DNA from 3 places in the Facklamia sp. P12955 genome. Region 2 is predicted to be linked to each of the others. Evidence: predicted binding sites of a transcription regulator. Region 2 holds the regulator's gene; each other region holds the start of a gene.
The links. The regulator NrdR, encoded in region 2, represses ribonucleotide reductase genes. The targets are predictions, from matches to a motif close to ACACNATATATNGTGT.
Positions count from the first base shown of each region.

Region 1: the regulator NrdR is predicted to act here: its motif matches at 8,358-8,373, upstream of ACQV2G_RS04575 (deoxynucleoside kinase).
Region 3: the regulator NrdR is predicted to act here: its motif matches at 5,638-5,653, upstream of ACQV2G_RS04500 (vitamin B12-dependent ribonucleotide reductase).

Region 1 covers NZ_JBNUPF010000012.1:461-11,704, reverse strand. Annotated here, with positions in the region: gene ACQV2G_RS04640 (LPXTG cell wall anchor domain-containing protein) at 1-240, shown strand, start outside; gene ACQV2G_RS04635 (thiol reductase thioredoxin) at 296-652, shown strand; gene ACQV2G_RS04630 (hypothetical protein) at 677-1,303, shown strand; gene ACQV2G_RS04625 (N-acetyltransferase family protein) at 1,447-1,752, opposite strand; gene ACQV2G_RS04620 (hypothetical protein) at 1,963-2,412, shown strand; gene ACQV2G_RS04615 (putative glycoside hydrolase) at 2,456-3,811, opposite strand; gene ACQV2G_RS04610 (YkyA family protein) at 3,831-4,463, opposite strand; gene lspA (signal peptidase II) at 4,592-5,050, shown strand; gene ACQV2G_RS04600 (RluA family pseudouridine synthase) at 5,047-5,985, shown strand; gene ACQV2G_RS04595 (DUF2786 domain-containing protein) at 6,008-6,736, shown strand; partial or broken gene ACQV2G_RS04590 (hypothetical protein) at 7,050-7,262, shown strand; gene ACQV2G_RS04585 (hypothetical protein) at 7,262-7,612, shown strand; gene nth (endonuclease III) at 7,590-8,222, opposite strand; gene ACQV2G_RS04575 (deoxynucleoside kinase) at 8,398-9,075, shown strand; gene ACQV2G_RS04570 (HD domain-containing protein) at 9,056-9,718, shown strand; gene fsa (fructose-6-phosphate aldolase) at 9,817-10,473, shown strand; gene ACQV2G_RS04560 (DUF1294 domain-containing protein) at 10,519-10,800, opposite strand; gene ACQV2G_RS04555 (LPXTG cell wall anchor domain-containing protein) at 10,966-11,244, shown strand, end outside.
Region 2 covers NZ_JBNUPF010000025.1:16,324-27,567, forward strand. Annotated here, with positions in the region: gene ACQV2G_RS07510 (YfhO family protein) at 1-2,145, shown strand, start outside; gene ACQV2G_RS07515 (DUF2079 domain-containing protein) at 2,154-4,169, shown strand; gene mutM (DNA-formamidopyrimidine glycosylase) at 4,298-5,149, shown strand; gene coaE (dephospho-CoA kinase) at 5,187-5,780, shown strand; gene nrdR (transcriptional regulator NrdR) at 5,830-6,321, shown strand; gene ACQV2G_RS07535 (DnaD domain protein) at 6,305-7,840, shown strand; gene dnaI (primosomal protein DnaI) at 7,842-8,771, shown strand; gene ACQV2G_RS07545 (hypothetical protein) at 8,797-8,994, shown strand; gene thrS (threonine--tRNA ligase) at 9,325-11,244, shown strand, end outside.
Region 3 covers NZ_JBNUPF010000011.1:45,315-56,558, reverse strand. Annotated here, with positions in the region: gene ACQV2G_RS04530 (ABC transporter substrate-binding protein) at 1-359, opposite strand, end outside; RNA gene ffs (signal recognition particle sRNA small type) at 1,066-1,156, opposite strand; gene tadA (tRNA adenosine(34) deaminase TadA) at 1,274-1,798, opposite strand; gene ACQV2G_RS04515 (hypothetical protein) at 1,885-2,235, opposite strand; gene ACQV2G_RS04510 (ATP-dependent Clp protease ATP-binding subunit) at 2,421-4,892, opposite strand; gene ACQV2G_RS04505 (CtsR family transcriptional regulator) at 4,929-5,399, opposite strand; gene ACQV2G_RS04500 (vitamin B12-dependent ribonucleotide reductase) at 5,720-8,332, shown strand; gene ACQV2G_RS04495 (peptide ABC transporter substrate-binding protein) at 8,496-10,130, shown strand; gene ACQV2G_RS04490 (ABC transporter permease) at 10,901-11,244, shown strand, end outside.

The DNA of each region.
Region 1 (11,244 bases), on a different contig from region 2:
AAAGCCAGTAATTTAGCTAAACCCTCTGATAAAGATAAAAATATCAAAGACAAGACGCAATCAAATGATAAAAAATCACAACTTTTACCAACTACTGGTGAGCAAAAGTTCTATCTCAATATCGCATGGTCTCTATTGATAATTGGCTTAATCGCCTTATTAATTAACCGCTACTTTAAACAGCTTCAGCATAAAAAGCGAATACAAGATCATCTTTTCAATGAGGAGGATCTATTTTAGTTTCACTATTTAAAAACTTTCGATATAATAAACCTAATCGAAAGGGGCGTTTTATATGGATATAAATGATTTTAATGAAGCAGTTAAGCACTTTAAGCAAATAGATAGTCATGAAGCTTTTGAATTAATAGAAGCAAAAGAAGGGAATCTTATTTTTGTAGGTCGTGAGACTTGCCCATATTGCCGTTTGTTTGTTAGTAAGTTAGCGGAAGCTGCGATTACAAGTGATTTAAATGTTTATTTCTTACATTCACAAACTCAAAATGACCTAGAAGGAACACAAATGTTCCGTGAAAAATATAACGTTGTCACAGTTCCTGGATTAGTTTATGCTGATTCGAATCGTACAGAAACAGTTTGCGATTCTTCTATGAAAGTAGAAGAGATTATTGATTTTGCTAGAGCATACTAGCTTAGTTAACAGAGGAGAGTAACATTGCAAGACAAACAAAAACAAGTAAAAACTCCTAAAAGCCCAATTGTCTGGTTTTTCATTATGATTATTCTATTCTCAGCTACCATGTTGTTACGGCTAAAAAGTGACTCTATTCAAGAAGCAGGTCAAAGATTTGGAATACAATCTCAAGTTGCTAAGGAATCATCTGAATCCTTAGCACTTTCAACAACAGAAATAACTGAGTCAAGCACTAAGACCAAGCCTGACCAAACTAGTCAAACAACGGTTGAAGAAAGTTCTACTTCATCTCAAGAATCTGATCAAATCAGAATCTCAACAACTATCGAAACGATAGAAAAAATTGAATCCAGTGAAAGTTTTGAACAAGCCTATACTCAATTACCACCAGCTAAAACTTATTCTATTTTTCAATTTAAAAACAATGAAATTCAAGATCGATTTGTAAAACGTGCTTTTGAAGTGATGATTCAACGTCTCATTGATGAAGATAAATTTTTCTCTGCTGTAGATTATCAATTAACTATCGATCCAACATTGGACGATAATATCTATATTTTGCATCTAGAGGAAAAATACGCTGATCAATTAATAGAACGAGGGTATTACCGCTTTGATTATCGTGGAAAGAAAGTTACTAAATATTAAGTCAAAAAGCTCGGTACGGATTTAAGTGTCCTTATCGAGCTTTTTAAATCATAATTCTTTACTTAGCCAAACCCATTCCCAAATTTGATCGAATTTGCGTTCAAATTTAGGAAAATTTCCTCTGATTATGAAACTTTAGGTTTTTAAAAATCGATCTGATTTTGTTGATGAATCGGTAGACATGTAAGCAAGTTGATGATTTCTTTGGCTTTTAATCGACTTTCTAGTTCTTGATAGAGTAAATTTTTAAGTGTCCATTCATCATGCTCTGCTAATAAATACATAGCAATATTTGCTGAATGTTGATATGCTCTGCGAGGCGAAAAAGGGTAGGCATAGGCGAAGCCAATTATCTCTTGATCCATAAGAATTAGAAGAACGGCATGACTTTCTTGATAGCGAGTGACTTTTTCTTCAAATTTTTGGTTAGAAGGAACAGGACTTTCCAAAGTTAGCTGACTGTTTTGAATAAAGTCTTATAAATTGTTTGAATATCGTCAATATCACAAGGTCTAGCATCCTTGATGCTTATAAGTGGCATAAGACACCTCCTTTTGATATTCTATAATAAATATTTGAGCTTAAAATCAAAAATCATTGAAAGCGTTTACCTTTATAGTTATAATGAAAGTGTCAATTAAGTTAGAAAGGATGATCAGATGAGTCATAAAGTTTATACCAATTATTGGATGAATCGTCGTGATAATGTTGTGAAAGAACATGGATCTTACGCTACAGAGTCAGAAGCTCTCAGAGGGATAAAAGCTTGGTGGGAATTACAAAAAGATAATTACAAAGATGTTGTGGAAAGACGAACCAATTCAGGAGCTTTAGAAATCACTTACGGGGATAATAATTATTATTATCGTATTGTTGAAAGGGAGATGGATGAGGAACTTCCTTCATTGAAAGTAAAATTAAGGAGTCAAGGAGAAATTGAATCCTTAAGGAAGAAATATTTATTAGAAGATGAGCAAGTTTTATTTGATGAATTAGCCGAGCCTTATCGCGACCGTTTAGTCGAGGCTATGGGAGACGGTAAAAAAGTTCAAGATTACATATACGACCTGCAAGGTCGCATGATACGTCCTCTAAAAGTTGATAAATAATAAAATAAAAGAAGCTGAATATCCAGCTTCTTTTTTGTATGGTTTAGTAATAGTATTCATTACCTGAAGACTCAGGAGCGTAATCTACGCCTTCGTTAAAGATACCAGATGGATTCCAAAGAAGAAATTCAGTAATTCCATTTTCTTCCAAAGCAACAATTTGTTGTTGAACTTGAAGAGGTCCATATTCTTGATAGGTACCAGGTGCCAGATTCCAGTCAGTAAAGTCTTGTAACCATGGACGACTATTTGCCGCATTGGTAATATTTTTTAGGATGAGGTTTTCAGAATACATATATTGATCAACTAAGTTATAAGGTTCTAAGTCAGGAGCCGGTATACCAAAAAATCCTAAACCCCAGTGAGAAGGGTAGATCATAGAAGAAATCGTATCGACTCTTTCAGCAATTTGTTCAAAATTTTGACCGATTCCACGTACATCAGGAGCGTCCCCAGCAATTGCAGTATATCCAAAGATATCAGCTGAAACATCTGCGCCATATGGGGCTAATTTATCATTGGCTTCTTCTAAGAAATCATTAATGGCATAAACCCTTTCTTGTCCAAATTTTTCAGGGTCATCGGTTACATAGGTTTGATAGTTACCAATATTATAATCTAGTTGATCTGAGAAAGTTTGGAAACCTTCAGGGAAACGAACATAGTCAAATTGAATATCTTTAAAACCTAATTTAGCAGCTTCGATAGCAATAGTAATGTTGTAGTCCCAAATTTCTGGAAGGAATGGATTAATAAATTTAGCACCATTACCATCCTGCCAAATTTCTCCTGTTTCACTATCTTTAAAGGAATATTCAGGTTTGGCTTCAGCCACTAGTCGATCTTTGAAAGTTACAATGCGAGCGATTGGATAAATTTGACGTTTTTCTAATTCTTTCAAAAGTTCTTTAATATCTACATTGTTATAAGAATTTTGATTAACTAAAGGATTGTCTGTTTCTAATTTTGTTTGAATAACCCCCTCATCATCCTTAAAATCAATAACCACTGCATTTAAGGCGGTGGTTTCAACATAATCTAATAGGTAGTTTAGTCGTTCAGGATCAGAAAAAACAGAAGGAGCAAGATAAATGCCTTTAACACCTTCTTCAGGATAGGTAATATCGATGCCTGAATCATAAAAGAGGACAGAAGGTAGTTTCTCAGGTGCGGTAAGAATAGGATTATTGTGAGGCGATAAGCCCTCATAAGTATTATTTTCTCCTTGATTAATGCGGTTGTTGAATGCCACTACTTCTTCATCTGAATAGGCTAAGACTACTTCTGGAAGTTGGACTTTTTTGGCTTCTTTTTTATCTTCTACTTTTGGTTTACATGCTACTAGCAAAAGCATTAAAAAGGAAAGTAAAGTCAATTGTAAAATGCGTTTTTTATTCATTTAAATCACCGCTTTCTAATTATTTGCCTGTAAGATTAACAAGGTAGACTTTTAAATTAACTAAGAGTGTATTTAAAGGTTCAAAGTATTCGAGAATTTGATCTAAGTTCATATTATTTTCCGTATATAAAAGATTAACATTATCAAAAACAGCGAAGAAACTCTCATGATCAATTTCTTCACTAGTGATAGATTGATAAGACTGATCTTCTATTTCAATGTTTTCAAGATAATTAGAAATATAGATATCTGTTTTATCACATAGATTGGTCGTATATTCAATAACTTTTGTTATTTGATCTTTGGGAAGTTGATCGTTTTCTGGTATGTCTTTAAGCTCTTGGCATAATTCAAGTAATTGCTGACGGCTTTCTTCCATTTCAGCTAATAAATCTTTGCGCTTTGCGATGTTTTTGTTAAGAGGATTATCACTCTGTCCAAAGCCGGATAAATCTTCACTTAAATTAATGGTCGCTTCAAAATCTTGTTGAAGATCCAATTCACGGTTTTGAATTTCACTAATATTTCCAATAATTAGAGTAACATTGTCTTGGATGAGACCAACAGTTCGTTTAGCTCTTTCTAATGAGTTTCCACAAGCAATAATGAGAATAGATAGGCTTAGGAGGATTAATATTTTTTTTGTTTTCATCGTTTCTCCTTGTCATTCATTTATAGTTTATCTAAATTGAACTTTTTAATACATCTAGTATATAATAATAGGTATTGTAAACACAAATATTATAACAAATTAGAATTAATTTGGACAAGGAGGATTAAATGACGACCACTTTTATCATAACGGCTATAATCGTAATACTGGATCAAGCTTTAAAAATATGGACCCAAAATCATTTAACGCTAAATCAAACGCTAGAAATTATTCCTGATTTTTTTCAGTTAAACTATATTCATAATACAGGAGCGGGTTGGGGCTTATTTGCCGGCCAACGTTTTTTCTTAATAGGGGTAACTTTTTTAGTGATTTTCTATTTAGTTTATTTAATTTGGAAAAATCGCTACCATAGCCCTTGGACTAAACTTGCTTATGCACTTTTATTAGGAGGGGCAGTTGGCAACTTAATTGATCGTTTAGTGAGAGGCTATGTAGTAGATATGTTACAGATTCGTCTGTTTGATTTTCCAATTTTTAATTTGGCAGATGTGGCGCTTACTCTAGGCGTTATTTTATTGATTATAATGGTTATATGGACCGAAGAAGGAAGTGATTTAATTTGACAGAAGCATTAAAGCTCTCTAATAATGAAGCAGATCAAGACCGTTTAGATAAAGTTTTGACTAATTATTATCCAAATTTTAGTAGATCGCAATTACAAAAATTAATTAAAGAAAAAAGAGTAAAAGTTAACAATCAATTTTTAAAAGCTAACGCCATTTTAAAAGGGGATGAGATGATTACGATTGATTTTCCTGAAAAAGAAGCCAGCCCTGAAGAATTCGAGTTGATTGCTGAAGTGATGGAGTTAGAGATTATCTTTGAAGATGACAGTTTTTTGCTTGTTAATAAACCAGCTGGGATGGTTGTCCATCCTGCTAAAGGACACACTAACGGAACTCTAGTGAATGGCCTCTATCATTATTTAGGAAAAGCGCTATCCCAAGGCTTTCAATCTTACCGACCAGGAATTGTTCATCGAATTGATAAAGATACCTCTGGTTTATTAGTAGTAGCAAAAAATGATCAAGCCCATCGTCACTTAAGTCAACAATTGGTGGATCACACCATGGGGAGGACTTATGTCGCTTTAGTTAATGGGCAAGTTGAAAGCGACTTCGGACATATTGAAATGCCTGTTAAACGTGACCCATCCAATCGCTTAAGATGGCATGTGGATCCCTCGGGTAAAGAAGCTATTACTGATTTTCAAGTGCTGGAACGTTTTCAATACGCCACATTAATGCAATTAAAGTTACAGACTGGTCGGACTCACCAAATTCGCATCCATATGGAAGCTATAGGTCATCCAATTATAGCCGATCCACTTTATCGCAGAAATCTTCAAAATTTACCGGGGGAATTAGCTAATCAAAAAGACGGGCAACTATTACATGCAAAGGCCATTGATTTATTACATCCTGTTACAGATGAGCCCTTACATTTTGAATGTCCATTGCCCTTAAAGATGCAAAAAATTATAAATAGTCTAAAATAGTTAGAAAAGGAGGGAAGTAGAGATGTCTGAGACTAATCAAAAGATTTTAGCTAAGATCCGAAATTTATTGACTTTAGCTGAAGATGGCGGAAATGATGAAGAGAGCCAAACTGCTTTGCTGATGGCTCAAAAACTGATGTTAAAACATAAAGTCTCTCAGCAAGAAGTTTCTGATAAAAAAAGTCCAGAAATCATTTTACGCTCCTTATCAGTCTATAAACGCTTGTATTGGTGGGAAAAAGTTTTAGTTAGGATTATCGCCGATAATTTTCGTTGCATGTTTTATATCCAAAGTAACCGATTACCTCATCAGCATTCGGTTCAACGCAAAATTGTTTTAATGGGTTTTCCAGAAGATGTGGATCTTGCTTTTCAAATGTTTAATTTAGCAGCGGATACAATGAAGTATTATTCTAAAATTCATCTAGCTGAATTAAGTGAAGAAGATTTAAGCAGCAATCCTCTATCTCAGTTGAGAAAATCCTATTATCAAGGATTTATGGACGGACTTAAGGAAAAGTTTGATATCCAACGTCAAGCCATGATGAATGAAAATGAAAAGTATGCCCTGATTATTCAAACGCCAGAAGCTGTCAAAGAAAAATTTAACCGAGAAATAACGGGTTCACTCACATTTAATCAACCTTCCTTTTCGCGATCTAACCATGCCTATCAAGACGGCTTTCAAAAAGGAAAAAATGTCAATCTCACCCAAGCTCAGATAAATCACCAAGCAGAGTCCAATCATTAAAACAATTTTATGATTGGATGTTTACTATGATTGAAGCCAATCGGCGTCTCTTAGCCAAATGATTAATTGTAGAATGGATCTTTTTATATGAGCAAGTCAAATTCCGACGATTTATTCTGCTTTAAAAATTGGAGATTCGGTTTTTATTGATGATGGGGTAATTATTACAAAAGTGAGTAAAGCAAATGATAAGTATGCTGTATTAGGGATAAAAAAGTAAAGAGAAGATCCAAGCGCCAAAAAGCTGAAAAAGGGACTTCACTTTCCTCAAACAATTTTTGAAACAGATATTTTAAATTAAAAAGACAAGCAAGGTATCGCTTTTGCTTGTCAATGTGCCGATGTAATTGCTTGCTCATGCATTAGAACTGCTCAGGATATTAAAGAAATTCAAAAACAACTTCAAATTGAATTAGGTAAGGCTGCGAGTTATATGCCAATTATGGTTAAAATAGAAACCGTCCAAGCCATTACGAAGCTAGCTGAAATTATCTTACAACTGCGAGCTAGCAGCCTTTCGCTTTAATGATCGCGCGTGGCGATTTAGCTGTTGAAAGAGTTTATATTCGCTTAGCCGAACTTCCACAGCCAATCATGTGGATGGCTGAAGCAGCTGATGCCCCCGTCGTTTGGGGCACAGAAGTCTTCGATAAATTAATTAAAACCGGTGTGCCGAGTCGCTCTAAAGTAACAGATGTTACTGAGGGAGCTCGCTCAGATTGTGTCATGATAAACAAAGGCGATTATGCAGTGGCAACGATTAAAATGCTTGATCCTATCTTTAAAAGAATGCAAGGTCGCCTCGACCAAAAGACACCACAACTTAGCGTTCTAAGTCGTGCAAATCTAGGGTCTACTCCTCCTCTTGACAAGTAAAGAGTTGAGGATAGTTATGGCACTCTGGATTGCGCGGATGACAAATTCTCCTACCGAATAGGATTAAAGATTGATGGGCTTGAGTCCATTGGTCTTTATCCAAGACCTCCATTACACGATTTTCAACTTGACGAACACTCGCACCAGGATCAACAATCTGATGATGGAGGCAGATACGATGGATATGCGTATCCACTGCAAAGGCAGGAATTCCAAAGCCGACACTCAAGACCACGTTGGTTGTTTTACGACCAACTCCGGCCAGGGCTTCAAGATCTTTACGATTACCAGGAATTTCACCTTGATGGCGTTCCATTAATTGATTGGCACATTTGTGGAGATATTTTGCCTTGTTGCGATACAAGCCGATTGTTTTTAAATAAGGCATTATCTCTTGCGGGCTCGCTTTTGCAAGTTCTTTAGGACTAGGGTAGGCGGCAAATAAGGCAGGCGTCACTTTATTAACCGCTACATCGGTTGTTTGAGCACTCAATAATACAGCTACTAATAATTGATAGCGGTTTGAGAAATTTAATTCTGCTTTAGCATCTGGAAATAGAGCAATGATTTCTTCTAATACATGACGTGCACAGTGGTTAGTTAGCATAATAAAACCCTTTCTAAAAATTAATCAATTATCAGTCTTTAATGACTATCATAAGTAATCTCTGTCAATTTCTCAAATATTTTTTTACAGATAAAAAGATAGTCATCCACAAGATTTTGTGTTAGTATTAAAAAAACGACACTACATCTTGTGTTATTTTTTAATTTAGGAGGAAACCATGGCTATGATAGTTATTGGAGGAATGATTGGAGCTGGCAAAACAAGCTTAGCGACTTTTTTAGGTAAGGCCTTAAAGAGCCAGGTGTATTACGAAAATGTAGATGATAATCATATTTTACCCTTATACTACACCGCAAGTGAAGAAGAACAAGAAAGAAAAAGGTATCCATTTTTATTACAATTAGACTTTTTGTCCAGTCGTTATCGTGATATCAAGAAAGCTTTTTATCACCCACATAATATAATAGATCGTTCCATTTATGAAGATTGGTATTTTGCCAAGGTCAACCATCAAGCGGGTAAAATTTCGGACGAAGAATTTATTATTTATGAGAAATTATTAGACAATATGATGGAAGAATTAGAAGATTTACCCAAAAAAGCACCCGATCTGATGGTTTATTTACATGGATCTTTTGAAAGCATTTTAAAAAGAATCAATCAAAGAGGTCGCGATTTTGAACAAGACCCTGAATTAATCGAGTATTATTATCGTCTATGGCAAGGTTATGATGATTGGGTAGATAACCATTATCATGCTTCCCAAGTTTTAAAGATATCGATTGATGAATTGGATGTCTTAAATAATCCTGCTGATGCAAAAAAAGTGATACAAATGGTTATTGTTAAACTAGAAGAGCTAGGGGTTCCTGCCGATGGATATGGACAAGATTAAAGACTTTAGCAAAACTTATTTAAGACAAGAAAAAAGTGGGCATGATTGGTTACATATCCAACGGGTGGTTGCCAATTGTGAGCAAATAATCAAATATATACAAGAGCCTATTAATGTTGATGTTGTTTTGGCAGCTGCTTATACCCATGATTTATTAGATGAAAAAATAAAAGTTGATTACCTCCTTACGGAAAAAGATGTAAGACATATACTTAAAGAAGCCCAAATGTCTCTGGAAGAAATAGAGCAAGTCTTAAGTATTATAAAAAACCTCTCTTTTGCTGCCAATTTAATAGAAAAACAACACTTAACATTGGAAGGCCAAATTGTTCAAGATGCCGATCGCCTAGATGCAATCGGTGCGATTGGTATTGCTAGAACTTTCTACTACGGAGGTAGCAAGGGGCATAGTCTTTATGATCCGAAAGCTGTTCATACTTCGGCACAAGCTGTATGCTCCAAAGAAACTTATCGTCAAGTAAGAAACGTACGCCAACATTTTGATGATAAGTTATTAAAGCTCAAAAATTTAATGAATACTAAAGCTGGGCAGGAAATGGCTAAAAATCGTCATCAGTTAATGATTGACTTTCTACAAGCTTTTGATCAAGAAACCCTCTCAAATACCAATCAATTGAGTTAAATGGCCTGGGCAGTTGACTATAAAGTTTTCAAGATTGAAATAATTCTTTAAGCTTGTTATACTCAAAGAAGTAAACGAATACAATTAGGAGGCCCTATATGAAATTCTTTTTAGATACTGCAAATGTTGAAGAAATTAAGCGCATCAACGACCTAGGTTTGGTGGATGGCATTACTACTAATCCTACATTAATTTCTAGAGAGGGAAAAGATTTTGAAACAGTTATCAAAGAGATTTGTTCAATTGTTGATGGACCTGTTTCGGCTGAAGTCATTGCCTTAGATTATGAAGGCATGGTTAAAGAAGCTAGACAAGTTGCCCAATGGGCAGATAATATCGTGGTTAAAATTCCGATGACTGAAGCAGGCTTAAAAGCTGTTAATACATTGTCTAAAGAAGGAATTAAGACTAACGTCACACTTATTTTCTCAGTGGCTCAAGGCCTTTTAGCGGCTAAGGCAGGTGCCACATATATATCTCCATTTATTGGACGAATCGATGATATGGGAGAAGATGGTATGGAATTGATTGCTGACTTACGCTTAGTTTTAGATAACTATGCATTAGACGCTGAAATTATTGCTGCTTCCATTCGTCATATTGGACATTTTGAAGCCACAGCTGTTGCAGGAGCAGATATTGCAACGGTACCCGGCAGTCTATTCCCTAAATTATGGTCTCATCCATTAACTGACAAAGGAATTGCTGGCTTCTTAAAAGACTGGGAAGCTTTTCAGCATAAACAATCTAAATAAAAAGAAAAAGGATCTAGCTTTTAGATCCTTTTTAATTAATTATTTTTAAAAATTTAGACCAGTCAGATAACCCACAAAGGCCACAATCATTAAGCAGGATAATCGGGCAGTTGCTAAAAATATCCCTTTACGGCTCTTATGACGGCAAAGATAGATAGCTATTAGACCACCTAAGCCCCCTAAACAAAAGGTGGCTATTAATAAGCTTTTTTCTGAAATACGCCAAAGCTGATGTTTGGCTTTATATTTATCAACAGCATAGAGTGAAAAAACAACAATATTCCAAAGACCAAGCAGTCCTATGACAAAGTAAATATAAGTCGGCATAAGTCACCTTTCTATTAATAAGTTAATATTATTATAACGCTAAACGGGCTAAATAGAGCGATGGTTCTTGCAAAATAAACTGATTATTAATTTAAGCAAAACATTTTTCTAAAGACAAGTAAATGAGTTATAATGGTTATAACAAAATGACAGAGGAGAATGTATATGATAGATACAAGTACTTTATTATTGATACTCGGATTGGTTATTATTTTAGGAGCCATTTACTTCTTATCACGTAAAAGTAAAGATTCAAATAATAAACCTCAGGTTACTGACAAGACTATGAACGATCCTTTAGGTCCGGTTCATATTAATTCTGATATTGATTCTTCAACCAATGCTTTAGGGGAAGATCCGTTCAAAGATAACGTTCCTTTACGTGAAGGTCAAGCAGCTCAAAAAGCTCAGCATTATAATGATGAAATAGGAGTAAATCCTGAT
Region 2 (11,244 bases):
TATTTGTTTGTTCAATATTACCAAGTACATAAAGACCATTATTTTAAATTTTTAGGACAAAATGTTGTTCGCTTAGGTATGTTTTCTCTAATAGGAATTGGACTGTCAGCTCTATTATTAGTGCCTAACATTTATAACTTACTCTTTTCAAAAGCTGCTTTGGAATCGACTCTATCTTTTGATTGGGAATTACAAATAAATCCATTAGATATCTTTGCTAAGTTAATGATAGGGGCTTTTGATAATGAGTCATGGTCTGCGGGACCGAACTTACCCAACATATATGTTGGGTCCTTAGCTATGGTGGGGGTAATCAGTTATTTCCTATCGAAAACAATTAAAACCAGCCATAAATGGGCGAGCGCTACTGTTTTAACTATCTTCTTCTTTTCTATGACCCATGAATTCACTAGCAAGATTTGGCATATGGGACAAAATCCAGCAGGCTTTTTCTATCGTTTTTCTTGGATTCTAGTCTTTTTCCTTATCTTATTAGCTTATCAAGGACTCAAGGATAAAGTGATTGAAAGCCAGGAAGTTTTCATTGGAATAGCTATTGCCCTCTTAATTCAGTCTGTAGTGATGGTCAAGGAATATTCTTTCCTGACTCCTGAACAAAGACAAGCTTCCGCCTTTATTTTTGGGCTAATGTGGTTGGTTCTTTATTTAGTAAAACAGCCTCACTTTAAATGGCTGCTAGTTTTATTATTAAGTTTTGGAGAGTTAAGTGCCAATGCCTATCTTTCCCAGGGAAGACTAAATCATAACAATGCTTTTAAATTTGAAAATGCACTGGATGTCATTGACGAATCTATTGATAAAATTCGTCCAGACAAAAGCGATTTTTACCGTATCTCTAAAACATTCTATCGGTCTAAAAATGATCCGATGACTTTTAGTTATCCTGGAATGACAACCTTCACCTCTAGTTTAGAAGGCTCTACACGAGATTTGTTCGAAGAACTAGGGAATTCAGCGATTGATGCATCTATTTATTATTATGGTACTCCTTTAACTGATGCTCTATTCGGAGTGAAGTATTTTGTAAATAATGAACCCTTTTCAAGTGATGATCAAGCTGTTATTGATCAGACTTATATTTTTCCAACGGATGTGACACGCCTAGATATTACTAATGAGGCGAATAAGGTAGATGAAACCGATCGATTTACCATTTTCCAAACTCCTAAAACATTGCCGATTGCTTTTGGAGTAAGTAATCAGTTAGCTCAATTGAATTTAATTGAAAACCGACCGATCGCTAACCAAAATGCGATTGCTCAAGCTCTCCTATCAGATGATACAGAAATTTTCAAACTGGTTGAGACCGAGGTGACTTTAACCAACTTAATTCATGGAGCGACACAATCAGGAGGTCAAATCTTTTCTCGTGAAGATAATACACTGGATGGTTCAATGAAGTTGATTTTTACGCCAACTACTGATGATTCCTACTTTGTCGATATTCCGCGCAGTTTATCAACCTATAAGGGAGAAGTCGACATTTTATTAAATGGACAGAATTACGATTATCGCTCTAAATTCGGAGCCAATCAAGTCTTTAATATTGCCCATCAAGCCAAAGGTCAAGAACAAGAGTTGGAGATCATTATTAAGGCTGACCGACAATTCAATTTGACAGATCTGAAGATTTACCAAATGGATCAAAATAAGGTTAACCAAATAATCGAAGACCGGCAGTCAGAGGCCATACAAATAGAAGAGTGGGGCTCCAACTATGTGAGAGGTTCGATTACAATTAAAGATAGCCCTTGGGTGTTTACTTCTATTCCGTACGACCAAGGATGGCAAGTGAAGGTCGATGGAGAACTTGTAGAAGACGAAAAAATATGGGATTCTCTTTTGGCCTTTCAAGTAGAAGCTGGCGAACATCAACTTGAAATGATCTTTCAGCCGAGAGGCCTTTTATTGGGAGCAGGCATTACTAGTTTGTCTGCCTTAAGTTTAATTGCTTGGGCTCTTCTAGAGCAAAAGTACGGCAAGTTCTTAATGTTTCATCTAAATGGTGAGTCGTTAAATAAACGACAAATTGGTCGCTCAGCCAAAAAGTCTCCTACTGACCAGCAGGTTGAAAGGTTCAAAATTACAAAAGACCCAACGAATGACATTAAAGTAGAGGAGTAAATTTCAAGATGAGTCAGAAAAAATCTTTAATTATTTCTTGGTCACTTGGCTTTCACTTTCTATCAGCTTATCTAATAACGGCGATTTTAAACATTATGATGTGTCCTGAACTCAATGTTTTGGTCATTCTGGATAATCAAGTGTCCATATTTTCTTTTTTAAGTATGCTTGTTTTAGTTTTTTCACTTTTATTAGCGGGCGATTTTCATTTTTCAAGAGAAGATTTAAGAGGAGAATTTTTTACTATTGTCTTAGTAATATTTTGTCTATTCTTTACATGGCAAAACTCATCCTTAGTAATCGTCTTGGGTGTGTTTTTTCTTTTAATGACCTACTATTGCTATCTCTTTTTCAATAGACTTAAGAAACAATTCATTGTATTGGGAGGAGCTTTTATCTTAGCGATACGCTTCATTTATCTGGCTGTTTTTTTGAATGAAGAAACATTTGTAACAAATAGTTCATCAATGGATAAAAAATTATTAATCTTATTTATTTTAAGTGCTATTTTAGCTTACTTCTTAACTCGTGGAAGTCTTCTGGAACGATTAAATTTAAGAATGAGGTCTGGGAGTTTATGGGCAATATTCTTTCTGTCCATTATATTGTATGCATCAACAGTTGGCTTATGGGTAATTGCTAGAGTTTTAGTCTATGCTTCACCGACTTATGATATGGGCATTTTTTCGCAGATGTTTGAGAGTATGGCGAATGGGATGGGGCCTATTACAACTTTAGAAAGAGGAGAAAAGTTGTCACATTTTGCAGTGCATCTCTCTCCTATTCATTATTTAATTCTGCCTGTTTATTGGCTATTACCGAGTCCTTTGACTATTCAAGCGCTTCAAGTTCTCATTGTAATGTCAGGAGTCATACCTTTATATTTAATACTTAATCAGTTAAAGTGGAGTGTGAAGTATCGAATTGTCTTTCTTTTGCTCTATTTATGGATGCCATCATTGACTAGCGGTCAATTCTATGACTATCATGAAAATTGTTTTTTAGCACCATTAGTTTTATGGTTAATTTATGCCGACCTCAGTCAATCGAGCTGGAAGATGGCGGTAGCAACCCTATTATTATTAGCAGTCAAAGAAGATGCGATTGTTTATGTAATAAGTATCGGGGCTTTCTTTTTATTACAAAATCTTTGGCCCCAAACGTCTAAGGTAAAAAAAGTAATACTGGGGCTTCAGATTATTATACCAATAGCTTATTTTTTCTTTGCTATTACTTGGTTAAGACACTTTGGCACTGGGGCAATGACTAGTCGCTTTGCCAATTTTATGCTGACAGACCAAGAGGGTTTAATCCATGCGGTCTTTAATGCCATAAAAAACCCCGCATTCACATTAGCAAGTATTTTTACTTATGAAAAGTTAAAGTATCTCTTGATTATTTTTGCAAGCCAGGCCTTTTTACCCTTGCTACAAGTTTCATGGCGCCCGTATATTTTATTGTTACCCCTTTTGGTCATCAATCTTGTCAGTGACTGGCCTTATCAAGTCGACTTATTTAAACAATATCACTTTGGATCGAGCACGCTTATTCTTTTTATGTCTATCATAACCATTGAACATTGGCAAAGAAGAAAAGTGTATCTGTTTCGAACCAAAAAATTCTCATTTGAACAATTATCTAGCTTTTTCATCACCTTATCAATATTAGCAAGCCTTTCGTTTTTTGTAACAATGATAGGCCCTAGAAAGTATGATTATCAATCCTATCAAAACGACACTGAATTTTATCAATCGATTCAAAAGACCTTAGCTAAAATACCAAAAAATAGTAGAGTTGTGACGGTATCCTCATATACGACACCTTTATCAAAAAATTCAGAACTTTATGATCTTTTCTATCATAATAATCGAGAAGTAGACCTTACTATTGATTATGTTGTTTTTAATCGCTCAATTTTAGAAGGTCAATCAGAAGAAAAACAAGTAATTGAAAAATATCTTGCTTCAGGCTATATTGAAAGTGATCTTTCAGGTAGGGATGTTGCTATTTTAGAAGCTAGATAAATTTTTGAACCACCTAATCCTAGGTGGTTTTTAAAATAAGACGATATCATCTTTACTATTCGACATAACCGACAAAGTTCTTCTTTCATGATAAAATAAAAATAGATTTCAGTTTAGGAGTGGGTTAAATGCCAGAATTACCAGAAGTAAATGCTGTCATGATTGGATTGAATCAGTTGGTTCAAGGAAAGACCATAAAAAAAGTAAATGTTTATTGGCCTAGAATAGTAGGGGCTGAAAATGCTGAAGAAGTAAAATTATTTGCTAATCAGTTAATCGACCAACAAATCATTGAAGTCAAACGAAGAGGAAAATATTTAATATTTATTCTTAGCGATAAGGTTATGATTTCGCATTTGCGAATGGAAGGTAAATATCAATACACTCCTCAAGATCAATTGACATCCTATCAAAAAGATAAGCACACTCATGTCGAATTTATGTTCTCTGATGGAACTTTATTGAACTATCATGACGTTAGAAAGTTTGGTCGGATTGAAGTAATAGCGAAAAATGAGCTAGAAAATTATTTTCTCGCCAAGGACTTAGGTCCAGAACCCACAGAAAATGAGTTTGATTTAGCAAGTTTTCAAAAAGACCTATCCAAAATTAATCGTATGATTAAACCTGTTCTCTTAGATCAAAAAACAGTGGCAGGTTTAGGAAATATTTATGTTGATGAATCCTTATTTAGAGCAGGAATCCATCCAGCTAGTTTGGCCAGGTCTGTTCCACTAAGTAATATGCAAGATCTACATCAATCAATCATTGAGGTGATTGATGAAGCGGTCAAGGCAGGAGGCTCATCCGTTCGAACTTACCGCAACAGTTTAGGACAAGCAGGAGAATTTCAACAACAATTGCAAGTGTATGGGCGCAAGGGACAGCCTTGTTTTCGATGTGGTACTACCGTAGAAAAAACTCAGTTGGCTCAACGAGGCACACATTACTGTCCAAGGTGTCAGAGATATTTTACTTAGTAAAAGCAAACATGATCGACTAAACAGGAGGTATAGTATGACGTTTTTGATAGCATTAACAGGAGGAATAGCAACCGGTAAATCAACCGTGGCTCAAATAATTAAAAATTTAAACTATCCAGTTATTGATACGGATCTAATTGCAAGGAAAGTAGTTAAGCCTGGTAGTAAGGGATTAAATAGACTGGTTGAAAGATTTTCTGAAAAAATCCTATTGGGCTCAGGTCATTTAAACCGTCCACTTTTATCGGCAATAGTCTTCAATGATTCTCAAGCTTTAGAAGCCCTCAATCAAATTTTACACCCTTTGATTCTTGAAGAGCTAAGACGTCAAATTAAAACGTTATCTGAACCATTGGTATTCGTTGAAGTGCCCTTGTTATATGAAGTGGGTTGGCAAGCTTTCTTTGATCAGGTGTGGGTGATCTATGCGCCTTATCATAAGCAATTAGAACGCTTGACTCAAAGAGATCAAATCGATCTAGAAATGGCTCAAAGAAAAATTTCTAGTCAAATCCCCACTATCGAAAAAATTGAGCAAGCTGATTTTGTCATTGATACTGAGTTTGACAAAGAGACAGTTGCTGAACAAGTTAATCAAGCATTACAAGATTTATTAAATAAGCTATAATAGAATTAGGAATTACTTTAATATATTTATATAGAAAGGGGGAGCTTTGATGGAATGTCCAAAGTGTCATCAGCAACAATCCAAAGTAATTGATTCCCGACCCGCAGAAGATGGTGCATCTATCCGACGTAGAAGAGAGTGTATGACTTGTGGTTTTCGTTTTAATACTTATGAACGTATTGAGAGAACACCTTTATTAGTAGTTAAACGTGATGGAACACGTGAAGAGTTTAATCGTGATAAACTCTTGCGTGGTATTGTTAGAGCGGCAGAAAAACGACCGATTAGTCGTGAGCAAATGGAAGAAGTGGTCGGTCACGTTGAAAATAAAATTCGAGAAGTTTGTGAACAAGAAATTGCTAGTAAAGATATCGGTGAATTTGTAATGCCTTTATTAATGGAATTAGATGAAGTGGCCTATATTCGTTTTGCTTCGGTATACCGTGAATTCCAATCACGTGAAATGTTTATTAAAGAACTTGAAGCCCTAACGCTACAATCAAAATCATCGGAGCAAGAGGACCATGGTCTTACAGATTAATCCTTATCAACCTTATCAAGTCAAATTAGGCCTTCCTTTATCATTTCAGCAACTTCAATGTTTAACTCAACTTTATCAACCGATTATTGGGGCCGATGCAGTCAGTTTATATTTAACTTTGGCCCACCAACCGAGAGAAAAACTTAATTGGACCTATCGGACGATGCACTCTCGATTATTACCTGTTCTTAATATGGGTATAGGGGATTTCAATCAAGCACGCATTCATTTAGAAGCTGTGAATCTTATAAGGACTTATCGAGATGAAAAGTCACATGATGACTATACACGGCAAACTATTTTCTATGAAATGCAAATGCCTTTGTCAGTGGAACATTTTTTTAAACATCCCCAATTATCATTAGCTCTTTTTAATCAAATAGGTGATGAGTCTTATTATGGCTTGATTCGTCTGTGGAAAAAAGAAGACCTAGGGCAGACAGCATTAAGCGAAATCACCTTACCTTTCGCTGAGGTTATCAATGCTAAAAGCGAAAACTTTCGTCGTAGTGAATTATTTGAAGCGACCGAAGGCATACAATTCCAAGACCAATACTCAAATTTTGAGCTTGATGAAGACAACTTTCAAGATAGATTTGATTTATCTTTCTTTTATCAGATACTAGCCAGTAAACAAGTTGCTAAAGAATTGATAAGCCAAGCTGTCTTGAACCAAATAGCTAGCTTAAGTCAGTTTTATGAACTAGATGAGGAAGCTATGGCGCAAGTTGTTAAACTCGCTCAAAGTCCAGTCACACAACAAATTGATCTTGAATTGTTAAGAACTTATGCAGCAAAATATCAGTATTTTAAGAAACGCGAATATTATGATCAATTAGTCGACCAGTCAGTCAAAGCAAGTCACGAAGAACTTGCTAATTTGAAAAATGATTTAAGAACGAACTATCCAAGCTTTACCGATCAAGAAATTGAAATTATACTTATCTGTCAGCAAATGAATCCAAGTGAATTTTTAAATCAAATTAAAGAAGAAGCAGGCGGATTTGCGACGAGTTCTGAACATTATTATTTAAAAGAACTAATTGAGAAATCACGTCTGCCACAAGCTGTCTTGAACTTTTTAGTTTATTATTTAATCGTTATGGAAGGGCACGCCAATTTTGAAAAAGGAAGATCGAATCGATTGGCTAATGAGTGGCAACAAGTGGGACTATCCAATCCTGCAGAGGCCTTGGAGTTCTTACATAAGCAGAGACTCTTTAAAGAGAAACAAAGTAAAATTAAAGACAAGCAAAAAGCACAATCATCAAAGAACAATTGGACTAACAAAAAAAAATATCAAGAGTTGGTGCCTAGTTGGTTGAAGGAACAACAAAATCCAAAAGCCACTTCTCAAGAAAATGCTAGCAGTAAACCAGTTGAGACAAATGGTAAGAACGCATTGTCAAAGGAGATAGATGATGACTCTATAGACAAAGGCGCAAAACCTTCGTCACAATTAAAAGAAGAAGAAATTCGCAAACGACTAGAGAACTTATTAAATAAGGGGGAAGATTAAGATGCAATCCATCAAACAGCTGATGAAAGATTTTGAAAATCAAACACCCCAATCTGCTTCAAGTCAAGAAATGACAAAAGTGCTTCTCAATTATCCTGCTATTAAGGATTTTATCAATGCTAATCAGGACAAAATTTCACTAGAAATGATCATGAATTCTCTATCCAAACTCAACGAGTATCGGATGGAAAAAGAAGCCATGGCAGCAGGTAAAGAAGGGCAAAACCCTGGTTTTACACCGGAACTTTTTATCAACTATAACTATATAGATGTTACCTATGTGCCCACTCAAAGTTATTTACATCAACAGGCCCAAAGAAAAACAGCTGCTTTAATTGATAATCGGATGATGGCTCTAGATGTTCAAAAAGCAAGGCTTGAAGATTACGACTTAACCAGTCCGCAACGTTTAGTGTTGATGGAAGCTGTCACAACTTTTATTGAAGAGATTAAAGTGAATATTCGTCAAGCCAGAGGTATGTATATCGCTGGACCGTTTGGTGTTGGAAAGACCTATTTATTAGGGGCCTTAGCCAATGCTCTAGCCAGTTTGGGTTATCAAGTATCGATGATTCATTACCCAACCTTTACGATGGAAATGAAGGCTGTGATTGGGCAAGACAATCAATTATTTATGATGTTAGAGCAAATTAAGAAGAAAACAGTTCTAATTATTGATGATATTGGGGCGGAATCGAATTCAGCTTGGTTAAGAGATGATTTATTAGGGGTTATACTCGAACATCGGATGAAGGAATCCTTACCAACATTTTTCACTTCCAACTTCACAATGGCAGAGTTAGAAGTTCATTTAGCTTCTAGTCGTAATGCTTCCGACGTGACGAAAGCGGCAAGAATCATGGAAAGAATTAAATTTTTAACTAAGGAATGGCAATTGACGGGAGAAAATCGCCGCTTATCTAACCGTTAATTTATTAAAGAGAGGAAATCGATGTATGAGAGATGGATTCAAATCAACAGATTTTAAAAAAGAGCAAAGGTTTATATTGCTAGTCCTTGCTATTGCACTGATTATTCAAATAACGGTGGCAGGGTTGTATTTCTTTGTGGAAAAGCAAACTGTTTTATTATTTCCTATGTTTTTAGGGATTTTAGCTAATTTGACTGGCATTGGCAGATTAATGCAATTATGAAACTAATTCTTGCATTTTTTTAAGATTGATGGTTTAATGAATTTAACTCAAGATAAGAAATTAATGAGAAGTCACGAAGTTTAATTCCCTCATTTCAAGAGAGAGGTCGTTTGCTGGAAGACCTTAATGATAATTAGCTTTACCCCTTCTTGAATGCTCGACTCAAGCATGAGTGGTAAGTCGAGACGTCGGAGGCGTTAACTCTATGAGATTATCTTATAAAAGATAATGAACTTGGGTGGAACCACGTCGAATACACGTCCCATTGGTTAGTAATAGCCAATGGGACGTTTTGTTTTAAGTTTCAGTAGTACGGAGGAGGAATCTTATATGTCAACAATTCATTTAACATTACCGGATGGTGCTGTAAGAGAATATCAATCAGGCATCACACCTATGCAAGTAGCAGAATCTATCTCTCGTTCTTTAGCTAAAGCAACCTTAGCAGGTAAATTTGAAGGAGAGATTATTGACCATAATCGACCAATTGAAAAGGATGGGTCAATTGAGATTATCACTAATAAAAGCGACGAAGCTTTACAAATTATGCGTCACTCAACCGCTCACTTAATGGCTCATGCTATGACTCGTTTGTATCCAGGTATTCACTTTGGTGTAGGACCTGCCATTGATTCAGGATTCTATTATGATACTGACAAACCAGATCCAATTACCGAAGAAGAATTGCCAAAAATTGAAAAGGAAATGAAAAAAATTATTTCAGCCAATTATCCAATTGAACGGCGAGTAGTATCGCGTCAAGAGGCTTTAGAGATTTTTAAGGATGATCCTTACAAGCAAGAGTTAATCAATGATTTACCTGAAGACGAAATTATCACCGTCTATACGCAAGAAGATTTTACTGATTTATGTCGTGGAATTCATGTGCCTTCAACTGGTAAGATTAAGACTTTTAAACTCTTGTCACTCGCTGGAGCTTATTGGCGTGGCAATTCTGATAATAAGATGATGCAAAGGGTTTATGGAACAGCATTCTTTAAACAAGAAGATCTAGATGAATTCTTAAGATTACGTGAAGAGGCCAAGGAGCGCGACCACCGTAAATTAGGTAAAGAATTGAACATATTCATGATTAGTCCGGAAGCGGGATCAGGTTTACCTTTCTGGCTACCTAATGGAGCAACTATCCGTCGTACCATCGAACGCTATATTACTGATAAGGAAATTTCATTGGGTTATCAACATGTTTACACTCCAATCATGGCCAAGACGGATCTTTATAAGACCTCGGGACACTGGGATCATTATCAAGATGATATGTTCCCGCCTATGGATATGGGTGACGGTGAGATGCTTGTTCTAAGACCGATGAACTGTCCACACCATATGATGATTTATAAAGATGATATTCATTCCTATCGTGAACTACCTATTCGAATTGCAGAATTAGGGATGATGCATCGTTATGAAAAATCGGGTGCTTTATCAGGCTTGCAGCGTGTTCGTGAAATGACACTTAATGATGCGCATATTTTCGTTCGTCCTGACCAAATTAAAGAGGAATTTAAGCGTGTGTTACAGTTGATTTCTGAGGTATATGAGGACTTTGGCATTACAGATTATCGTTATCGTTTATCATACCGTGATCCTGAGGATACTAAGAAATACTTTGATGATGATGAGATGTGGGAAAAAGCCCAAGCTATGCTTAAAGAAGCTATGGATGAATTAGAATTGGATTACTTTGAAGCGGAAGGGGAAGCAGCTTTCTATGGGCCTAAGTTAGATGTTCAATTCAAAACAGCTATTGGCTTAGAAGAAACCATGTCCACAGTACAATTAGACTTCCTACTTCCAGAACGCTTTGACCTAACTTATGTAGGTGAGGATGGTCAAAATGACCATCGTCCGGTTGTTATCCACCGTGGTGTAGTTTCAACTATGGAACGATTCGTTGCCTACTTAATTGAAGAGTACAAGGGATCCTTCCCTACTTGGTTAGCTCCAGTTCAAGTTGTTCTTTTACCAGTTAATCTCGCAGCCCATGGTGAAAAAGTAGAAGAAATCTATCATGCTTTGAGAAATGTTGGTGTTCGCGTTGAAATGGACTTGCGTAATGAAAAACTTGGCTATAAGATTCGTTCAGCTCAAACTTCTAAAGTTCCTTACCAATTAGTAATTGGGGACAAAGAAGTTGAATCTGGTAATGTGAATGTTCGTCGTTACGGTCAAGAAAATTCAGAATCTGTTTCGGTTGAAGATTTCATTGCAATGATTTTAGCGGATATT
Region 3 (11,244 bases), on a different contig from region 2:
TCTACATAATCTTGAATTGGAACCGTTAAACCTGAATCAATCATAAAGGTTGTTCCAACTTCAAATACTTGAACCACATCTGCACCCACTTCTGATCCTGAAGCAGAAGAACGTAATTTGGTTAATGTTTCGTCATAAGACCCTTGATACTGTGCATCAACTTCCACCGCATCTTGAGATTCATTATATTGATCTACTAGTTTTTGTAAAGCTTCTCCAACAGAGCCTCCCATTCCATGCCAGAATGATAATTTAACTGGCTCTGCAGCTTGAACAGTTTGACTTAAAGGTAATACACTCGTTACTGACATTGAAGCTGATAGTAATCCCACCATCAATTTCTTAATTACTTTTTTCATGGTGCTTCCTCCTTTGTTATCGATCCTTTTAAAGTGACCGTTGACAAAAATATAGCATGCTAGTATTAACTTTAAGTAAATTCATTGTAAATATTTTGTAAATTTACATGCAATTTTTTCAGAGAATAAAAAACACCTTTATAAGGTGGAAAATTACATTAAATCAAAAACGATTTTCAAGGCGCCTATAATACTAAATATACTAAAGGTAATTTCCCCCCATGCACCCATGTAGGTATGTCGCTTAGTTTCTTATGCAAAATACCCCTACAAACATTCGATATATCTTTATATTGATTAGCAAATTAATAAGTATTTATTTATATATACTTAATATCATCAACCTTTGCAACAAGTTTAAACTATATAATAATCTATTTTTTAATCAACATTAACTATATTATTAGCTTGTCTCTTAAAAGTAAAATAACACTCACCATGGTATGTACTCTCAATTATATAATCTTCTAGGAGTACTCTCTTTTAGATATAGATCCCCTCAGAAGCTTATAAAATAGACGATCAAGACAAAAAGTCGCATGAGTCACTTTCACACATTTACAACAATGTGACAGCGCTTAGATTATGTGTTGTTATGATAGCTTTTGATGACCTCATAAAAATATTCAAGAATATAAGAAGTTATCTTTTTGCTACCCTTTAAGTTTAAAAAATACTGTAAAAGCCTATCTAATAAGGAAATTAGACAAAATAAAATAGGCACATGACTTCATCACTTATAGCTGCTACCTTCCGGTCCTGACTCGGTTCGTGAATCCATCATTGCCTTTTTATAGTATAGCATGAATGGCTCCTTTTGTAAAATTCATGTTTTAGAGCTAAGGTTCATCTCTTGCCTGTGTATAAAGTTGTGCATAAGTCGTCTTTTGCACAACTTTTCTGTGGATATCCTCCTATTTCGCCTTGTCTTTCTTCTTTGCTTTTTTCTTCTGTCGCAGTTGTCTAAAGAAATTAGACATCATCTGGCTACATTCTTCTTTTAAAACCCCCTCAATAACTTCCACTTGATGATTAAAGCGTTCCTCTTGTAATAAATTCATTAAGCTGCCACTGCAACCCCCTTTAGGATCTCTGGTAGCAAAAATTACTTGTTCAAGTCTCGCTAACACAGATGCTCCAGCACACATTGGACAAGGTTCTAAAGTTACATACAATTTAGCCCCTTGAAGCCGCCATGCTTGTAGCCTTTCATTAGCTTGATTTATCGCTAATATTTCAGCGTGACCTGTAGCTTGGTGCTGACTTTCTCTAACATTAAAGCCTCTTCCAATTATTTCATCATTGTATACAACGACAGCTCCAATCGGCACCTCACCAATTGCTTCAGCTTTTTTTGCTTCCTTAATTGCTTCAAGCATCCATTTTTTATGCTGGACCTGTTGATTTGAATCCAACTCTTTAAATAATAAATTCTCCATTCACTGACTCCTATTTAAATAAAAGTATTTCAAATTAAAAAGCAACCTCCATCTATAGGTTGCTTTTGACTATATATCTGTAATTATTAAAACAGATTATGCATTTTTTCACCAGCATCATCAGCTAGTTCTTTAGCACGGTTAATAATCTGAATAAAACCTTCACTCATTTGAGACTGAGTGGCCTTAGTCTTATTAGCAATACCTACTAAAGTATTTACTTCTTCATCAGAAAGGTCATTTACGATATTCACTAAATGATCGGAGCCTTTTAATTGATGCTTAACATAAGCTTTGACTTTCTCACGGTTAATCATGCCTCTTACACGTTCATTAGCATCATCATCTAAATATGCATAAAGAATAACGCCTGTAACGGCTGCAACAATTGCTGTACCAGCGATGATATTGGTCAATCTGTTCTTTTTATTCAACATAATATATTCCACCTCTTTATTAATTTCTTTTTACTTCATATAAACCTTATCACTAAACGTATAAAATAGATAGTAAAATGCTTTCAGCTTTTGATAGACTATCAATTATTATAATCAAAAAATAGTAGCTGAATAAGCTAGGCTTACTCGGCTACTATTCTAGATAAGATCATCGATTTTTCCAGCTATTTTGATCGGTTGTTAATCCGAATGGATCCTGAGCGACCACCAATTGTTATTTTATCTCCTAAAGCAATATCTCCATTCAAGAGCATCTCACTTAATTCATCTTCAATTTGTTTTTGAATAGCTCGGCGGATTGGACGCGCTCCATATTCTGGATCAAATCCTGCTTCCGCTATAATATCGATTGCTGTATCAGTTATACGCGCATTAATTTCTAATTCATCTAATCGTTTAACAATCTCATTGGTTTGAAGTTTAACAATTTCTTTAATATGTTCTTTATCCAATGAGTGAAAGACAATCGTTTCGTCGATACGGTTTAAAAATTCTGGACGGAAAGCACGTTTTAACTCTTCTAAGATACGCTTTTCCATCGCTTTAAAGTCATCAGCAAAGCTAACCGCACTGAAGCCAACTGACTTCTCGTCGCGAAGAGCAGTAGCACCGATATTAGATGTCATGATAATAATTGTATTTCTAAAGTCGACCCGACGACCCTTACCATCTGTTAAATGACCGTCATCAAAAACCTGTAATAAGATATTAAAGACATCTGGATGCGCCTTCTCAATTTCATCTAGTAGAATCACTGAATATGGTTTTTGGCGAACTTTTTCAGTTAATTGTCCAGACTCGTCATAACCGACATATCCTGGAGGAGAACCGACTAAACGAGAAACGGCGTGTTTTTCCATATACTCAGACATATCAACACGAATCATATTATCTTGTGAACCAAACATGGAGTTAGCTAAGGTTTTGGCTAATTCTGTTTTTCCAACACCAGTCGGTCCTAAGAATAAGAAGGAGCCAATTGGTCTTTGTGGACTCTTCAAGCCTGAACGAGCACGCCGAATAGCACGCGCTACTGAAGAAACGGCTGAATCTTGTCCTATTACGCGTTCATGCAACTCAGCTTCTAAATGAACTAAACGTTTAGCTTCCGCTACATCCATTTGATAGATTGGCACACCTGTTGCCAGTGCTGTTACTTCAGCTACATGTTCAGCGGTTACTTTTGGATAACTTAATTCTTTTTGTTCATTTTTTTTCTTGGCTTTTTTGTTAGCCTTCTCAATAACTTTTTCTAAATCTTGCTCTTCTTTTCGAATATCGGCAGCTAATTCAAAATTGCGGTCGAGAATGGCTTGTTCTTTACGATTCGCTAGGTTTTTTTGTTGCAATTCTAGCTCTGCTAAATTATCAGTTTGCTTGCCTTCTTCGATTCTTACTTTAGCCGATGCTTCATCGATTAAATCAACCGCCTTATCAGGTAACTTACGCTCATTCATATAGCGTGAGGACAATTTGACTGCCGCTTCAATCGCTTCATCACTTATCTCCACATGATGATGCTGTTCATATTTAGACCTTAGTCCAGTTATAATTTGAATAGACTCAGCTTGAGAAGGCTCTTCAATCACAATTTTAGAAAAACGACGTTCTAAGGCAGAGTCTTTTTCAATATGCTTTTGATATTCATCGAAGGTTGTAGCTCCCACTGTTTGAATTTCTCCCCTTGCTAAAGCCGGTTTAAGAATGTTGGCAGCATCAATTGCTCCTTCGGCTCCTCCAGCTCCAATAAGTGTGTGGAGTTCATCTATAAAAAGAATTACTTTACCATCTTGAGATATTTCTTCGATTATCTTCTTCATTCGTTCTTCAAATTCGCCTCGATATTTAGTCCCTGCAACTAAAGCAGCTGTATCTAACATCATTAGACGTTTCTCAGCAATTTCACTTGGTACTTTCCCTGTCACCATTGCTTGAGCCAGCCCTTCAGCAATCGCTGTTTTTCCAACGCCCGGTTCTCCTACAAGAACAGGGTTGTTTTTCGTTCTGCGAGAAATAATTTGAATCATACGACGAATTTCTTTTTCGCGACCGATAACCGGATCTAATTTACCTTCGCGTGCCAATTGTGTTAGATCTCTTGAAACTCCATCCAAAGTAGCAGTATTAGATTGAGTATTCGTGTTTTGTTGACGTCGCCCTCTTTTACTTTGACTATCTGAACGCTTCTGCTGATTAATTCCAATTTCCTCGAATATTCCTTTACGTAATTCTGCCAGATTAATTCCTATATTTTTCAATAATACCGTAGCGAGTATTTCTTCTTTCAGTAAGCCTAAAAGTAAATGCTCTGTCCCTACTTTTGGAGCGCCAAGACGTTTAGCATCACTAGAGGCATTCATTATTACTTTTTTGGCGCGTGGGGAATAAGGAATGACCACTTCACCACGTCTACCTGCTTTTAAGCTTTTTCCATGAATCATTTCTAATTCATCTACAAGCACAGCATATTCTGCCCCATAATCTCTTAAGACTTTACCGGCAATTCCATTTTCTTCACGAGCTAATCCTAACAAAATATGTTCTGTACCAACTGCTTGATGGTGGAAAACATAGGCATGCTCAGCTGCAAACATCATAGCCTGGCGTGCACTTTCTGTAAATAATTCTTCAAACATTTATTTCACCTCTATTTAATAATCCTCGACTGAGAGCTAACTAGTTAATTCATAGCGTAATTGATGGAGAAAAGTTTTTAACAACATGGCTCGAGCCACTTGATCTTGATTTGAAATCGCATGAAGGACAGATTTTTCAATCACTGATAAAATAAGTCTTCCTTCCCTTTGTGTGATTATTTCTCTTTCAATCAACGTTTCAATAATATTCACACCATTTCGATGTGAAATTTGATTGCCAATTAATTCTAACATTGAAGCAACTTCATCTGCATCCGAGGTCAATTGAGTTTTTAAAATACGGATATAACCGCCGCCCCCTCGTTTACTTTCAACCAGATAACCATGCTCTTGAGTAAATCGTGTATTAATAACATAGTTGATCTGTGAAGGGACACAGTCAAATTGATCAGCAATATCGCTGCGCTTTATCTCTACATGTTCTGCGTTTTGCAAGAAGGATTTAAGATAAGCTTCAATTATATCGGACATATTTTTTCTGGACAAATTCAACCCTCCTTCAAGCTAATTTTGTTTAACATTGACTTTCTTTGACCATTATACACAATCTTTTTATTTTTGAAAAGCTATTTGTTTGGACTTGTCTCTTAATCACGATTAAGTAGTCATAGGTATAATTTCATTCAATGTTTGTGTTTTTAAGATTGAAATTTTGTTTTTTAGCAAGTATACTAAACTACAGAACTTAATAAACACAATATATTGGGCTTTATTTTATCTTTATATCCTATATATTGTGTTTCTTGCTATGTTTGTTAGAATATTCAAAATGTATCGAAGATCTTAATAGAGAGGCTGAACTGATTATGGAAACGAATACTTTAATTCCAAAGACTGTCGAATGGAACCGTCAAGATCTTAATGAGGCTATCAAACATTTCCCTCAAGTAACTCCTGTTACATCGGAAATGAAAATCACTCACTCTGGTGTCTCACGAATGGTTATGTTAGACAGGTATTCTTTTAAAGACACCGCTAAGAAAACTCTAAAAGCTGGCGATTTAGTAGTCTTAACTGTAAAGCCTGATCCATCCTATCCTGCAAGAGGTATTGGTATTGTGCAAGAACTTGATTGGGAAAAAGGTCAAGCTCTTGTTTTATTAGAAGAAGAATACCGTGGTAATCTTGAAAACGAAAAAGAGCGCCTTAGTGGCTTAATCTTGCGAAGCATTGACAGTTTAGATAAGCCTTTAGAAATATATTATGAACAAATCGCCCACCGTAATGCAGTCGGTTTAGCTGAAATTGAAAGTACAAAAGAAAAACAAGAAAGCTCTTTTGAAGCTTTTTATAATCAGCTTTCTAATTTAAACTTTGTCCCGGCTGGTCGTGTCCTATATGGAGCAGGCTCACAAACGGATGTTACTTATTTTAATTGCTACGTTATGCCGTTTGTCCCTGATTCTCGCGAGGGAATCGCTGAACACCGCAAAGAAGTAATGGAAATCATGTCGCGCGGTGGCGGTGTAGGAACTAACGGCTCCACTCTAAGACCTCGAAATACTCTGGCAAGAGGAGTAAACGGTAAGTCCTCGGGTTCTGTTTCTTGGTTAAACGATATTGCTCAATTAACTCACCTTGTTGAGCAAGGTGGCTCGCGCCGGGGTGCACAAATGATTATGTTAGCAGATTGGCATCCAGATATTATTGAATTTATCATTTCTAAAATGCAAAACCCCCGCGTTCTACGTTATTTAATTGAACAAACAGAAGATGAATTAATTCAAAAGCTAGCACAGGAAAAACTTAAATTTGTTCCACTCACTCCTAATGACCAAGTAATGCATGAAACAATTGCTTCCTATCAAAATAAAGAGGATTTTGGTGGCTTTAATGTAGATATCATTGAGCATTCTAGAGCTGTTTTACGTGATAAGGGTGCTTATGAAGTCCACAATGAAGACTTTTTAACAGGAGCAAATATCTCAGTAACTATCACTTCGGAATTTATGGAAGCGGTAGAGCAAAACCTAGATTGGGACTTACGTTTCCCTGATGTCGAACATTATAATAAAGAAGAAATGCATGCTTATAATACTCAATGGCATCAAGTAGGAGATGTACGTGATTGGGAAGAGATGGGTTATGCAGTCAGAACATACCGAAGTATTCCCGCTCGTGAACTATGGAAATTGATTAATATTTGTGCCACCTATTCAGCAGAGCCTGGTATTTTCTTTATTGATAATGCTAATAAGGATACCAATGCTAAAGCCTATGGCCAAAAAGTCGTAGCCACTAACCCTTGTGGTGAGCAACCTTTAGCTCCATATTCTGTATGTAATTTAGCAGCTATAAACTTAGCAAATATGGCTAATAAAGATGAACACACGGTTAATTTTGAAAAATTGAAAGAAACGGTTCGTGTTGGTGTGCGTATGCAAGATAACGTTATCGATGCTACCCCTTATTTCTTAGCAGCCAATCGTCATCAAGCTTTAGGAGAGCGCCGAATCGGTTTAGGTGTTATGGGTCTAGCTGACTTATTGATCTATACTAATCAACGTTATGGTTCTGCTTCAGGTAATCAATTGATTGATAAAGTCTTCCAAACGATTGCGATCACTGCTTATGAAACTTCGATTGAATTAGCCAAAGAAAAGGGAAGTTTCCCCTTCCTAATAGGTTCAACCGATGAAGAAACGAAACAATTGCGTCAAAACTTTATTTCAACAGGTTATATGCAGAAATTACCTAAGCACATTCATCAGGGTATTTTAGAACATGGCATTAGAAACTCTCACTTACTAACAGTCGCTCCTACTGGATCAACCGGTACGATGGTTGGAGTAGCTACGGGTCTTGAGCCTTATTTTGCCTTTAAATATTATCGCTCTGGACGTTTAGGTAAGTTTATTGAAGTAAACGCTGGAATTGTTCAAGAATATTTAGGGCGTCATCCAGAAGCAGATGCTGATCACTTACCAGAAACTTTTGTTTCAGCCATGGAATTAAAGCCAGAAGAACACGTCGATGTTCAAACAACTATCCAGCGATGGGTAGACTCATCCATCTCTAAAACAGTGAATGCCCCCAAAGGTTATACTGTTCAACAAGTCGAAGAAATATATGAACGTTTATACAGTGGGGGAGCTAAAGGCGGAACCGTTTATGTTGATGGTTCAAGAGATTCTCAAGTTCTTACTCTCAAAGCAGAGGAAAATGAAAAAGATCAAAATATTGCTCTTTTTGAGGTTGAAGATCAAGAAATACGTGTTGTCGATGAAGTTGAAGAATTGCGTCAGTTAGTTGATTTAGCTGAGAAAGATCATTATACCCAAAGCGGTCATACTGATGATGTGGTCTACGGTTCAGAAGTAGGAGATACTTGTCCAATTTGTCGTAAAGGAATCGTTGAAGATATTGGGGGTTGTAACACTTGTACAAATTGTAATGCTCAGTTACGATGTGGTCTCTAAGTATTTAAATTTGCTTGCACAAATGTAATCTCTAATTGATAAACCTTATCTTAATCTTGAGATAAGGTTTATCAATTTCTCTTTTAATCGACCCCCCAATCTTATTTTGTGAGTTTTTCACTTATCTATGTTATATTAAAGAAAAATTAAAAAGGAGCGGCTTATGAAAAATAAACTATTCAAATTTATAACGATTTCTATCGCAGTTACTGGTCTTCTCATAGGAAATCTTGCGCCGATATCAGCTCAAGAAATAGATCCCAATGTCGAACAAAAATTATCTATTATGTCGATTGGAGAACTAGCAACTCTAGACGCTATGCTTTATAATGATACCCCATCTTCAGATATGATCGGACAAATTTTTGAAGGACTTTACCGTGTTTCAACTGGTAGTGAAGTCGAATTGGGGCAAGCTGAAAATGTCGATATCTCTGAAGACGGTTTAACCTATACTTTCACCTTAAGAGATGGTTTAACTTGGTCTAATGGTGACCCTGTTACAGCTAACGATTATGTCTTTACTTATCAAAGATTAGTCGATCCGAATAACGCCAATACCTCTTCTTCTGTTGAAGTGTTTAAAAACGCTAGCAAAGTTCGTAATGGTGAAGCTGAACTTTCTGATTTAGGAGTGACTGCTCCTGATGAGAAAACTTTGGTAATTGAGTTAGAATATCCAGCTCCATATCTACCAAAATTACTCACAGGTTCTCGTTTTATGCCAGTTAACCAAAAGGTTGTTGAAGAAAAAGGTCAAGCTTATGGAACAAGCGCAGACAGTATTGCTATGAATGGTCCTTTCCTCATTGAAGGATGGGAAGGAACCAGTTTAGAATGGAAATTGATTAAAAACCCAAATTACTGGGATGCTGAAAAGGTCTTTTTAGAAGAAGTCCTAGTGTCTGTTGTTAAGGAAACAGGAACCGGAGCTGACTTATTTGACGCCGGCGAACTAGACTATACTATCTTGAATGATCAATTTGTAGGACAATACAATGGCGCTGATTTCTTCAACCAGATTCCTAAAGCAACTGTCGGACACCTACAGTTCAATGCCACCAAAGAACCAACCAATAATATTGCTTTGCGTAGGGCCATTATTCAAGCGATTGATAAAGACACTTATACCCAGTCAGTCATTCAAGATGGGTCAACTTCTTTAAACGGTTTCGTTCCTTCAGGATTTGATGTAAATGATGAAGGCGTGGATTACCGTGAAGAAGCGGGTGAAATGCTTACATTCGATATTGAGGCAGCTCAAAAAGATTGGGAAACAGCTCAAAAAGAATTAGGACAAGATAATATTGAGTTACAATTACTAATTTCTGACTCAGATTTAGCTAGTCGTACAGCTGAGTATATTCAAGCTCAATTAATGCAAAATCTTCCCGGATTAACGATTACAATTCGTTCTGTCCCTCTACAAAATCGTTTAGAATTACAAAGATCACTTGATTTCGATATCTTCTATGGAACTTGGGCTCCAGACTATCAAGATGCGATCAACTTTGTAGAACAAATGGAATCAGACGGAGGCATCAACTTTGGTCAATACTCCAATGAGAAAGTGGATCAATTAATTGATCAAGCCAGAAACGAGTTTGCCAATGACCCAGAAAAACGTCGTCAAGCTCTTATTGAAGCAGAAAAGATTGCCGTCGCTGATGAAGCTTCTCAGTCTTCATTCTATCAAGCATCTACTACCTACTTATTGGATACTAACGTAAAAGGCTTCGAAGTTTTACCATTTGGTCGAACAATCAATTTAAGAACTGCATATCGAACTGCAGAGTAAATCTATAATAAATGAAACTCTAAACTTTCTTTATTAAAATAATTAGGCTACCTAGCTGTGGAAGATCCACTACCAGGTAGCCTAATTTTCGGTATTTATCATCCGTTCAATAGATACCAACCTGCTCAACTTCCGTTAGGAATCTCTTTTTTAAGAATAGCTAATATTATCTAACATACCATGTGATTGAATCACAAGCATCTCTCTTGGCTCAAGATTTACCACAAATAATGCCTGCTTCCCTTCAATTTCAGCTTTAGGATATTCTCCTTCTTGCTAAAGTATTACGTTCAAAGTCGTCAAAGGTCACTAACTTATCCGATTGTTTAATAGCTTCTACTCAACGAATTCTAGCTATCGGATATCTGTTCTATCTAAATCTTTGAGACAAATCGCTTTCTTAATATCACCCATGTGTCACTCCCTTAAAATTAATCATTCCTTAATTATTTATGGTTCGAATAACAAATTTATTTAGTTTAAAAGCTTTAATTATTATTGGACTTTATCCATTTATCAAGTATTATACAAGCTAGATCATTAAACAGCCATGTAGTATTATTAGCTAGAACTATTAATAGTCTGCCAATATTCTACTAAAGCTTTAAATTTTAATGGCTTTCCATTATAAATTTTTGACTCTATCAGCTCATGAAGTGGATAATTCTTACTTAATTGTATTAAAATAAAAGATAATATAAGCAATAATGGCATGATTGACACAAAAGGGTTTATACTGTTTAACTTTAAAATACGAAAGGTGGATAACCATGAATTCCTACACAAAATTTATAATCCGGCGTGTTTTTTATATGTTAATTACGCTTTGGATTATTATTTCCGTTACCTTTTTCCTCTTACAGTTCTTACCTGGTTCCCCTTTTGCCAATCAAGATCTTTTAACCGAGACCCAACTTCAACTTTTAAATGAAAAATATGGTCTCAACCAACCTTTACTTGTTCGCTATTTTTCCTACTTAGCAAATATATTAAAAGGGGATTTAGGGGTCTCCTTTCAATATAATAACTTACCTGTTACTAAAATTATTTTAGATCGAGCCGGCCCCTCTATGATTTTAGGAGCTCAAGCCATGGGTTTTGGTGTGGTAATTGG